One region of the Streptomyces sp. NPDC017993 genome, then DNA from elsewhere that is predicted to be linked to it. Evidence: riboswitches for the same ligand, from Rfam matches in the RefSeq annotation. Region 1 holds a riboswitch; the other holds the start of a gene.

Region 1 (5,473 bases):
GGACGCTCCGCGGACAAGCGCCGCGAGCGCCGCTGGCACCTGGTCATCCCGAGCCTCATGGGCGCCGTCGGCTTCTCTCTCGCCGCCGGCTGGGCCGGCTCCACCGTGCTGTCCCTGGTCGCTCTGTCCTTCGCCGCGGCCGGTGTGCTGACCTGCGCTCCGCTGTTCTGGTCGCTGCCCACCGCGTTCCTCGGCGGCACCGCGGCGGCGGCCGGGCTCGCCCTGATCAACTCGGTGGGCAACCTGGCCGGTTTCGTCAGCCCGTACATGATCGGCGCGCTCAAGGACGCCACCGGCTCGGCCTCCATCCCGATGTACGTCCTGGCGCTCAGCCTCGTCCTGGGCGCGGCCGCCGTGCTCACCACCAAGAAGCAGGTCGTCAACCGATGACCGGGTCCGGTCCGCCCGGCCCGAACACAGGAGCAAGCATGCCGAGGTTCGCCGCGAACCTGTCCATGATGTACACCGAGCACGACTTCCTCGACCGCTTCGCCGCGGCGTCCGCGGACGGCTTCGAGGCCGTCGAGTACCTCTTCCCGTACGACTACGAAGCCGGCGAGCTGCGCCGTCAGCTCGACGACCACGGTCTGCGGCAGGTGCTTTTCAACGCGCCGCCCGGCGCATGGGATTCCGGTGAGCGGGGCATCGCCTCGCTGCCCGGCCGCGAGGCCGAGGTCCGCTCCGGGATCGACCGGGCGCTGGAGTACGCCGCGGCGCTCGGCTGCGGCCAGGTGCACATGATGGCTGGTCTCGTTCCTGCGGACGCGACGCCGGAGCAGCTCGCGAGGCACCGCGACACCTACCTGGCCAACCTGGCCTGGGCCGCGGCGCGGGCCGCCGCCGTGGACGTCGATCTCCTGATCGAGCCGATCAACGGCCGCGACATGCCGGGCTACTTCCTGCGCCGGCAGGCCGAGGCGCACGCCGTCGTGCGGGAGGTGGGCGCCCCGAATCTCAAGGTGCAGCTCGACCTGTACCACTGCCAGATCGTGGAGGGCGACCTCACCACGACACTGCGCCGGGACCTGCCGACCGGCCGTGTCGGCCATCTGCAGATCGCGGGCGTGCCCGACCGCCACGAGCCCGACCGGGGCGAACTCGACATCCGGCACCTGTTCGACGTCGTCGACGAGCTGGGCTTCGACGGCTGGATCGGCTGCGAATACCGCCCCCGCGCCGGTACGAGCGAGGGGCTCGGCTGGATCGCGAACTACCGAGGAGAGACCGCATGAGGATCGTCATCACGGGTGGCTTCGGCTTCCTGGGCCGGCAGGTCGCCGATGCCTTGATCGAGCGGCGGACCCTGTGCGGCGCGCCCATCGACCGTCTGGTGCTCGCCGACCGGTTCGTCCCGGCCGGGTCGCCGGTGGCGGCCGACCCTTCCCCAAGCTCTTCGAGCAGGGGATACCCCTTGGTGGACGTCGTGCAGGGCGATCTGAGCGAGCGCCTCGACGAGATCTTCGCTCAGCCGGTGGATGTCGTGATCCACCTGGCCTCCGCGGTCTCGGCCGAGTGCGAGGCCGACTTCGAGCTGGGCATGAGCGCCAATCTGGACTCCACCCGCGCGCTGCTGGAGGCGGCACGCGCGCAGTCGGCCGCAGGCGGGCCGATGCCCCGGGTGGTGTTCTCCAGCAGCGTCGCGGTCTACGGCTCCGACCCCGCGCTGCCGCTGCCGCCCGTGGTCAGCGAGTCGACACTGCCCACGCCGCGGTCGAGTTACGGAACGCAGAAGCGCGTCTGCGAGCAGCTGGTCGCCGAGTACACCCGCCGGGGCTTCCTCGACGGACGCGTCGCGCGCCTGATGACCGTCTCGGTGCGGCCCGGCAAGCCGAACGCGGCCGCCTCCGGCTTCCTGTCCGGCGTCATCCGCGAGCCGCTCGCAGGGCTCCCTGCCACCTGCCCGGTCAGCCCCGACCTTCGGGTCGCCCTGGCCTCGCCGCGGCGCACCGTCGAGGGCATCCTCCGCATCGCCGAAGCCGAGCGCGGCAGCGGCCCCGGAGAGCTCTGCGGCGAGCTTCCGGTCAACCTGCCGGCGCTCACAGTGACGGTCGCCGAGATGCTGGACACGCTGCGCCGGGTGGCCGGCGACGCCATCGCCGACCTGGTGACGGTCGCGCCCGACCCCGCCGTCGAAGCCATCGTGGGGTCGTGGCCCGCCGTCTTCGACAACGCGCGTGCCACGGCGCTCGGGCTCGAACCCGACGAGAGCTTCGAGTCGGTCGTACGGGCGTACGCCGAGGATCACCCCGGCGCCCTCGCGGCCGGTGTGCTGCCCACGGCCGGTGCGGTCAGGTCCTGACGGATAGACTGATGACCATGTTCTCCAAGGTGAGTGGTCCCGTACGGCTCGCGGACCGGGTCGCCGCGATCCTCTCGGAGGAGATCGAGTCCGGACGTCTGGCCGAGGGCGACAAGCTGCCGACCGAGGTCGAGTTGGTCAAGCAGCTCGGCGTCAGCCGCACCGTGATCCGCGAGGCCGTGTCGCGGCTGCGCAACGCGGGCCTGGTCGAACCGCGTCAGGGCCGGGGCGTGTTCGTCATGCCCCGGCGCACTCGTCCGCTCGACCTGGAAGCCGATGCCTCCGGCACCAAGTCCAAGGTGCTGCAGATCGTGGAGGTCCGGCGCGCCATGGAGGGCGAGGCCGCCTCGCTCGCGGCCACCCGTGCCACGGCGGACGACATCGCGCGGATGCGGGAGTCCCTGGCCGCGATCGACAAGGCGGTCGCGGCCGGCGGTGACGGTGTGGACGAGGACCTGGCGTTCCACCAGTCGATCGCCGAGTCGACCGGGAACACGGTGATGGTCTCGACCGTGCGGTACCTCGGTGAGGTGCTGCGCAGCGGCATCCGCGTCACCCGGGCCAACGAGGCGCGGCGGAACGACTTCATCGAGGCGGTCCGGGTGGAGCACCACGCGATCCTGGCGGCCATCGAGTCCGGCGACGCGCAGGCCGCCAGCACTGCCGTACGCCGTCACATGAAGCACGCCGCGTCCCGGCTTCAGGACGCGGACGAGGGCTTCTGGACGGAGACGGACGACCTGGAGGTCGACTTGGACGCGGCGCCCTGACCTGCGCACATACGCGTGAAGAGCCCAGGGGACGGACCATGCGGTCCGTCCCCTGGGCGTATCCGTGGCTCGCGGAGTCGCCGGCCTGCGCCGGCTGACGCGCACCGCCACAGACCCGCGGACCGGTGCGCCGGGCGACCGCAGGCCGGGCAGCCAGGGGATACCGGCCGGCCACCCACCGCGCCCAAGCCGCTGGGGCCCGCGACGGGCGGTGGCTTCCGTCACCCCCGGCTGGTGCATGTGCCGTGCGCTGCCTTGTCTACCCTGGACCCGCAGCTGGTTCACCCCCGCCCGCCAGACGGGGTGTCGTAAGAGGGAACCCGGTGGGAGTCCGGGACTGCCTCGCAGCGGTGAGTGGGAACGACCGCCGTCATCGAGCACTGGGTACGCGTCCGACCTGGGAAGCGACGGCCAGTAGGTGTCCCGTCCTGCGGGATGTGCCCACGAGTCCGAAGACCTGCCACTGCTCGTGCGGGGTGCGATCACCGCGCACGCATCCACGGCGACCCGGTAGCGGGGCCGCTGAGCGAAGGATGCGGTTCACCCGACCTTGCACGTGGTGCGCGGGCCGGACCCGCCTCCCGTTCACGGCCCGGTGCCGGTCCTCACGACGACTCGCGAAGGAGAGTTTCGTGCCCGGCGAACCGAGCATCCCCTCCCCCAGAACGCCTCAACCGAGCGGGCCCTGTGTCCTGCTCAAGCATGGCGAGGTCTTCCTCAAGGGCCGCAACCGGCACCTGTTCATCGAGCGGTTGCACGACAATCTCCGCGGCGCCCTGCGGGGCATCGGCGGCTCCACCTGGATCAAGCCCGGCCAGAACGTCACCGTGATCGGCGGCGAGGTCCCACAGGACGTCCTCGTGGAACGCGCCCGCCGGGTGATCGGGTTCAACTCGGTCGAACCCGCCCTGCGCGTCCCGAGCACCGTGCAGGACATCGAGAAGGCGGCTCTGGACGGGCTCGCCGCCCTTCGTGGCGAGCGGCCCGGAATCAGTTTCGCCGTCCGGGTCAAGCGCCGGGACAAGAGCTTCGAAATGACCTCGTCGCAGTTCGAGCGCTTCCTGGGAGCCCGCATCCGCGAGGGCCTCGGGGACCTGCCGGTGAACCTCTCCCATCCCGATGTACGGCTCTCGGTCGAGATCGACCGCAAGGAAAGCTACGTCTCCTGGACCCGTCACCAGGGACCGGGCGGGCTGCCCGTCGGCTCCAGCGGACGCGCCCTGGTGCTGCTCTCCGGCGGGTACGACTCTCCGGTAGCGGCCTACCGCGCGATGCGCCGCGGGCTGCGCTGCGACTTCGTCCACTTCACCGGCGCTCCGTTCACGAACGCCGCTTCGGTGTACAAGGCCTACGCGCTCGCCCGTGAACTCAACCGCTATCAGCCCGGTGGCCGGCTGCACGTCATCGCGCTCGGCCACGCGCAGAAGCAATTGGCGATCGCGGGGGCCGGCAGGCTTCAGGTCGTCGCGCAGCGGCGGCTGATGATCCGCGCCGCTTCCGCGCTGGCCGGCCGGACCCGTGCGGAGGCCCTGGTGACGGGCGACAGCCTGGGTCAGGTGGCCAGCCAGACCCTCGCGAACATGGCCGCCGTCGACGAGGCCGCCACCCTGCCGGTGCTGCGGCCGCTGGTCGGCTGGGAGAAGCAGGAGATCATCGATGAGGCCCGGTCCATAGGCACGGCGGAGATCTCCGTGCTGCCGGACGAGGACTGCTGCAAGCTCCTCGCGCCGCCCCGGGTCTCGCTCCGGGCCGGGCTGACCAACCTGCGTTCGGTGGAGAAGCGACTCGACCTGGACGACGTGGTGGACGGTCTGCTGCGCGACGTCCAGATCATGTATCCGGGAGAGGATGACGGGGAGGGAGAGGCCGGCGCGGACAGCCCGGACGGCGGCCCCGCGCCCGGCCGCCCCGTCCCGGCCGTGTGCGCCTCGGCGCCCTCCGGGGCGGTGTCGCCATGACCGGAGAGAACCTGCGGCGGATCCTGGTGATCGGGATCGGTGCGGGGGATCCGGAGCATGTGACGCTGGCCGCGGTGCGGGCCATGCGGGACTGCGACGTGTTCTTCCTGCTGGACAAGGGCGCGTGGGCGTCCGAGCTGACCCGCCTGCGCAGGGATCTGGTGGCCGAGCACGCCGGCCCCGGGCACCGGGTGGTCGAGGCCGAGGACCCGCGGCGGGACCGCTCCCCTGCGAGTCCCGCCGGGTATCAGGCCCAGGTCGTCGACTGGCGCCACCGCCGTGCCGCGCTGTACGAGCGACTGATCCAGGACGAGCTGGCGCCGGGCCGGACCGGCGCGTTCCTGGTGTGGGGCGACCCCGCGCTCTACGACAGCACGATCGACGCGCTGGAGGAGGTCGCGGCCCGGGGCGCGGTGTCCTTCACGTACGACGTGATTCCCGGGGTC
Region 2 (5,473 bases), on a different contig from region 1:
GTCGATCACCACGGTCCTCCCCTGTTGCACCGCTACCTGCACTTTTTCGGCGAGCTGGGCCGGAGTGGCCGTCGGGTTCTCCACGGCAATGCGGCGCCCCAGCTCGTTGTTGTGCAGATCCATCGCCTCACGGTCCGACGGATTACCCGACATCCGCTCGTGCGCCGATCCGTAGCGCTCTGCCCAGTCCACGCCGTACCGCTGCGCCATCAGCGAATTCCAGTACGTGTGCCGGAAGGCGTCCATGTGCCCGTCTTGCTCGTCGTCGGGGAACCGTGCCTGGCACTGTTCCCATGCCTGGTCCCTGATTTCCATGAAGTCGAGCTTCTCGCCGGCGCTGAGTTCGGAAAGGATGTCTGCCTCGCCCTGAGTGACGTCCTCCCCGAAGTACGTGGTCATGCCTTCCGGATCGTCAGTGACCTGGTACTGACGCAGCATCTCCTTGGGGCTGAGCCTCCGCCCCATATGTACCCGGACGTTGAAGGCGTTCCTTTGGGTACCGCCATCGTCCTTCAGATCCCAGGCGATCCTCTCGTCGGCCCGTTCCCCCATCCGGAGCGCATCGTGAATCTGCGCCTGTGCCGCTCTTAGCTCTTCCCCCAGAGGGCCGCTGACCAGAACCGGATCGTCAAGCATCGTCGCAAGCCACCCGCCCTCGCCACAGCCGGTCGAGCGGATCCCCCCGGGAGGAGCATCACCTGCGGTGCGCCCGTGCGAGGGTGGGCGGTGACCTCGCCCGCCACCCCGTACACGACGGCCGGCAGCTTCGGAGCGAGCCCTCGCCCGGCGGGCCTGAGGCGGTGACTTCACCGTCGCGCAGGACGTAGAGCCGCTTGCCGCGTTGCGACAGGGTGCCTCGGACGAGGTCCCCCATGGCCGGTACGGCTCTGGTGCGTGGCGCGGGGTTTTCTGGGATGCTGCCGTCCGACCCGCGACGGCGGAACGAGGAGCCGGTGAGAATCCGGCACGGTACCGCCACTGTGAGGGGGGAGCCAACTTGCCACCGCCACGGCCTTCTTGTGGGGCCGGCGGCGGGGGCGGCGTCGCACCCGAGTCAGGAGACTCACGCCGTCGTACCTCGGCAAACCGGGGCGGATCTCCCCGAGAGAGGATGGTGGCATTCGTGTGCTCGCGTGCGTGCCTCGGCTGGTGTACGGCCTGCGTTCCTTCGTGGGGAGGGGGCGGCCGGCCCGCGGTGGGGGCGAAGAAGCGCAGGTCGTTTGCCCGGTCCGCGTCGAGGGGGACCGGCGCTTCCCGCGGCGCCGAGGACATCGTCCACTACGCCTCGTTCCGCGCACCGAACCGGCCGGTACGCACGTGGTGACCGCCGAGGATTTGGCCGAAGTCTCCACCGTCGGACCGTACTTCGCCATCTCCTGCGGACCACGAGGCGACGCCGAACGCTTCCGTCCCCTGACCGACCTCTACACCGACCACGACGCCCTGGATCGGTACGTACGCGCCCTAGGGCGGCGGCTGGGGACCGACCAGGCCAGGGTGGCCGCCTCCACCCTGCACATCGGCACGGCCGCCCGTCTGTGGTCCGTCGCCCTGGCCACCACCGCGCTGACCGGCCGGGTACCCGACCTGGCGCCCGAGCGGCTGTGGTGGCGGGCCCCCGAGACCGGCCCCATCGAGCTGTGGCTGCCCGAACCAGGGGAAGCCCCGGGGGATGACGCGCCCGACGTGCTCCACCGGACCGTCGTCGTGCGCAATCTGCTGCCGTTGGGCGACGCCGTACGACGCGCTACCGGGGTGTCCCCGCACGCTTTGCGGGGCAACGCGGCATCGGCGCTCGTCGGCGCCCTGCAGACGCTGCTGGCTCGCGTCCCCGACGCCCCGTGTTCGCCCGTCCCGCTCGCGAGTGCCCTGCTGACGCGGGAGCCACTCGCGAGCGCGGGCGTGTTCACCGTCAGCCCCCTCGAGTACCGCCGCCACAACTGCTGCCTCTATTACCGCGTTCCGGGCATGGGGACATGCGGCGAATGCGTCCTCAACGACAAGAAGACGCGCGCATGACCGGCCCCGAGCTCCCTGGCCCCGTGCTCTCGACTGAAGGCCATGGCGCAGGTTCAATGCGTCGGCGCCGCGGCCGGGTGGTCCGAGTTGGCTGTTGTGCAGGGGTGTCGGCGGCGCAGGAAGCGGAGCAGCAGCGGAGGCAGTAGTGCGCACTGCACGGCGACGGCTGTCCAGAAGAGGCCGGGATGGCCGGTCCGCTCGGCCAGCGCGTAGCCCTCTCCTCCCGCGATGCCGCTGACGAACGCGCCGATTCCGGCTGCCAGCCGCTGACGGCCGAAGACGACGGCGGGTGGGCGGGGGGACCGGGCCAGGGCTTCGAGATCGTTCTTGAGGAAGAGGACGATCTCGCCGAGGCAGATGAGCAGGGCTCCGGCCAGGATGGTGGTGGGAGAGCCGACGGCGAGGGTGCCCATGCCGAGGGCCAGCGCGGCGAAGCCCAGGAGCAGGGCGCGGGTGTAGGGCAGGCGGGCGATCCAGTCGGACAGCAGCGGCTGCGCGACCACGAGCAGCGCGGCGTAGACGGCCAGGACCAGGCCGTAGAACACCGTCGAGGTCCGGGGCACGGCGTAGACCGCGAGGTAGTGCTGGAAGAACATGAAGACGTACACGCTCAGCACGGTGATCGCGAACGGCAGGACCGGCAGTCCGGCGCGTGCACTGTCCCGGCTGTCACGTGCCTGGTCCCGGCCTTCCCCGTGTGGGGGCGGTCGGTCGGCGCCGTCGCCGTCTTCCGTTTCTTCCGGCCCGCGTTCGGGGTGTTCCACGGGCAGCAGGGCGTGCCCCGCGGTGACGGCCGCGAACAGCACGGTGACCGCGGTGAAGAGTCCCATGGAGGCGCTGAGGACGAAGGGCGCGGCGGCGAGCGGGCCCAGCGCGATACCGGCGTTGAGGGCGGAGCTGCTCGCGGACAGCAGCAGGGGGCGCTGTTCCTCCTCGACGCGGTGCAGCAGATACGCCTTGTTGGCGGGTAGATAGAGAGCGGCGCCGCAGGAGACGAGGAAGAGCGCGGTGACGGCCGCGGCCGGATGGCCGAGTCCCGGCAGGAAGCCGGCGAAGCCGGCCGTCCGGATGACGAGCGCGAGCAGCATGGTGCGCTGCAGCCCGATGCGCTCGGCGACCGCGGCCCCTACGACGCCGCCGGAGAACTGCACGAACGAGGCGACGGCGAGCACCACGCCGACGGTGCCGAGGCCGATGCCCAGCCGTTGATGCAGCAGGACCGACATGAAGGGCAGTACCGCGAAGCTGCCCAGCGGGATGAGGAACGATCCGGCCAGCAGGACGTACTGCGGTCCGGTGAGGTGGGCGAGCTGTGCGAGCCGGGCGGTCGACGGTGTCCGTGTGACGTGGGGCGGGATGATGTCACCCCTGGCCATCGGCCGTGACGGCCGGACGTATGCTTCCGGCGGCGCTGAGCGCCCGGTGCAGGGCCAACTCGGCGGTGGCGGCTTCGGCCAGCACGATGCCGGTGCAGCTGCGCTGATCGCCCAGGTGCTCCACCCGCTGCCCCGGGGCGGCCGTGGGGTACCACTCGGGGGAGCCGGGGAAGGCGGGCAGACCGTCAAGTCCGGTCCAGCCGGTGAGAGTTCCGGGTCGGTCGGGGTAGACGAGCACGAAGCCGGTGGCGGGGCCGGGAACCGGGGCGGGGTCGGTAGCGGCAAGGGTGTCCAGCAGTGCGGGGTGGCGGCCGAGAGCCGTGTCGACCATGGCGTCGTAGACGTTGGTGCCCAGGGAGCGGCACAGGGCCTCGCCGACGAGCGCGCCGCCGATGCGGCGGTTGATCTCCACCAGTTCCGGGCCCTCGGTGGTGAGGACGAACTCCACGTGCGCGAAGCCGGTGTCATGGCCCGCGGTCTTCAGTACGCGTCCCACCCAGTGCTGGATCAGGTCGAGTTCGGCGTGGGGGAGGGCGACGGGGAAGGCCGCGGCCTCTTCGCGGACGGAGGGCTCGGGGGACATCTGGCGGCTGAGGACGCCCAGGAGCTTCGCGTCGCCGTTCCAACTGAGGGTTTCCGCGCTGTAGACCGGGCCGCAGAAGAGGGGCTCGGCGAACAGCTGCCCGGTGAAGGGGCGTTGGGCGGCCTGGGACAGGGCGGTGTGCAGTTGTCCCTCGTCGCGCACCAGCCAGACGTTGCGGGAGGAGGTGCCCGCGGAGTCCTTCAGGACCGTGGGCAGACCGATCTCGCGAAGGATCTCGGCGGCCGCGGAGGGATCGGCCGGGACGGTGAGGGCTCGGCCGCGGCTCAGGCCGTGCGTGTGGAGGAGGCTGCGCACGCGGCTCTTGTCCCTCAGCAGGCGGACCGCGGCGGGGTCCGGTCCGGGGAGGCCGAACTTGGCGGCGAGGTCGGCGCCCGGAATGCTCCAGGTGTCGGTCGAGTTGACGATCCCGCGCAGGTCGGGCAGGGAGGCCAAGGCGTCGGCGCAGGCGGACTCGTCGGTCGTGTCGACGTCGACGACATCGAGTGCTCCCCGGTCGAGGCGTGCGAGTTCATGGCGGTAGACGGACCGGTCGCCGGTGAGCAGGCACAGCCGATGCCCGGCGTTTTCGGCCGCCTCCGCAAGGCGTCCCAGTCCGAAGGTGAGTGCTTCCAGGGCGGCGATGGTCACGATGCCGGGTCCTCCTTGGTCGGTGCGGCGAGCGGTGCCGGTGCTTGCGGAGACTCTTGCGCCGACGACGACGTCGGCGTGGGTGTGGCCGCGGAGGCCGGTGGGGAGGCCACGGCTTGTGCGGGCACGGTCTCCCTGCGTACGTCGAAGCGCCGTCGTTTCCACTCCATCACCGACCAGGGCGGGGCGAGGTCGGCGAGGGCGGTGATCTGGTGTGGTTTGAGGGTGCGCGGGTCGAGGGCTTCGTGGTGGCGGGCGAAGACGCGTTCGGTGTAACGGTGTCCGGTGTCGGCGCCGATGACCAGGTGCATGTGGTCCGGGTGGCGGGCGGCCTCCCAGCCCGCTACGAGGTGGGCGGCGCCGGTGGACAGGCCGGCGAACACGGCGTGTTCCCGCAGCAGGCCGACGGCGCCGGCCATGGCGTGGCGGAAGTCGAGCCAGTGCAGCGTGTCGTAGAGGTCGTGGCGGACGTTGTCGAAGGGGATGGAGCTGCCGATGCCGGCGATGATCGCATCGGGGTCGCTGAAGTCCTCGCTGCCGAAGGTCACACTGCCGAAGGGCTGGATTCCCCGTAGGCGGACGGACCGGCCGCGCCGGCGCAGCGGGCGGACGAGGCCGCCGGTGGAGGACCCGGTGCCCACGGCCCCTACCACTACCAACGGCGCATCGGGCAGGGCGCGGTCGACCAGGTCGGCGAACTCGCGGTAGCCGGTGTAGTGCACGGCGTCGTGGTACTGGCGCATCCAGTGCATGCCGGGCTGCTCGGTCAGCAGTTGCCGGACCCGGCGGACCCGGCGTTCCTGGTCGAGCCTCAGGTCCTCGGAGGGCGGCATCTGGTCCACGGTGG

The links. A riboswitch is a leader RNA that binds a small molecule or an ion and turns the genes downstream of it on or off. The one in region 1 is predicted to bind cobalamin.
Region 2: linked by a shared signal. The riboswitch ahead of ACH4FH_RS29440 ((2Fe-2S)-binding protein) and the one ahead of thiI (tRNA uracil 4-sulfurtransferase ThiI) in region 1 are both predicted to bind cobalamin.

The regions. Positions count from the first base shown of each region.
Region 1 covers NZ_JBIRGO010000021.1:85,906-91,378, forward strand. Annotated here, with positions in the region: gene ACH4FH_RS31100 (MFS transporter) at 1-390, shown strand, start outside; gene otnI (2-oxo-tetronate isomerase) at 429-1,232, shown strand; gene denD (D-erythronate dehydrogenase) at 1,229-2,299, shown strand; gene ACH4FH_RS31115 (FadR/GntR family transcriptional regulator) at 2,317-3,069, shown strand; cobalamin riboswitch at 3,330-3,549, shown strand; gene thiI (tRNA uracil 4-sulfurtransferase ThiI) at 3,702-5,027, shown strand; gene cobF (precorrin-6A synthase (deacetylating)) at 5,024-5,473, shown strand, end outside.
Region 2 covers NZ_JBIRGO010000019.1:1,023-6,495, forward strand. Annotated here, with positions in the region: gene ACH4FH_RS29435 (DUF6973 domain-containing protein) at 1-636, opposite strand, end outside; cobalamin riboswitch at 904-1,086, shown strand; gene ACH4FH_RS29440 ((2Fe-2S)-binding protein) at 1,321-2,019, shown strand; gene ACH4FH_RS29445 (MFS transporter) at 2,073-3,395, opposite strand; gene ACH4FH_RS29450 (ATP-grasp domain-containing protein) at 3,382-4,626, opposite strand; gene ACH4FH_RS29455 (pyridoxal-phosphate dependent enzyme) at 4,623-5,473, opposite strand, start outside.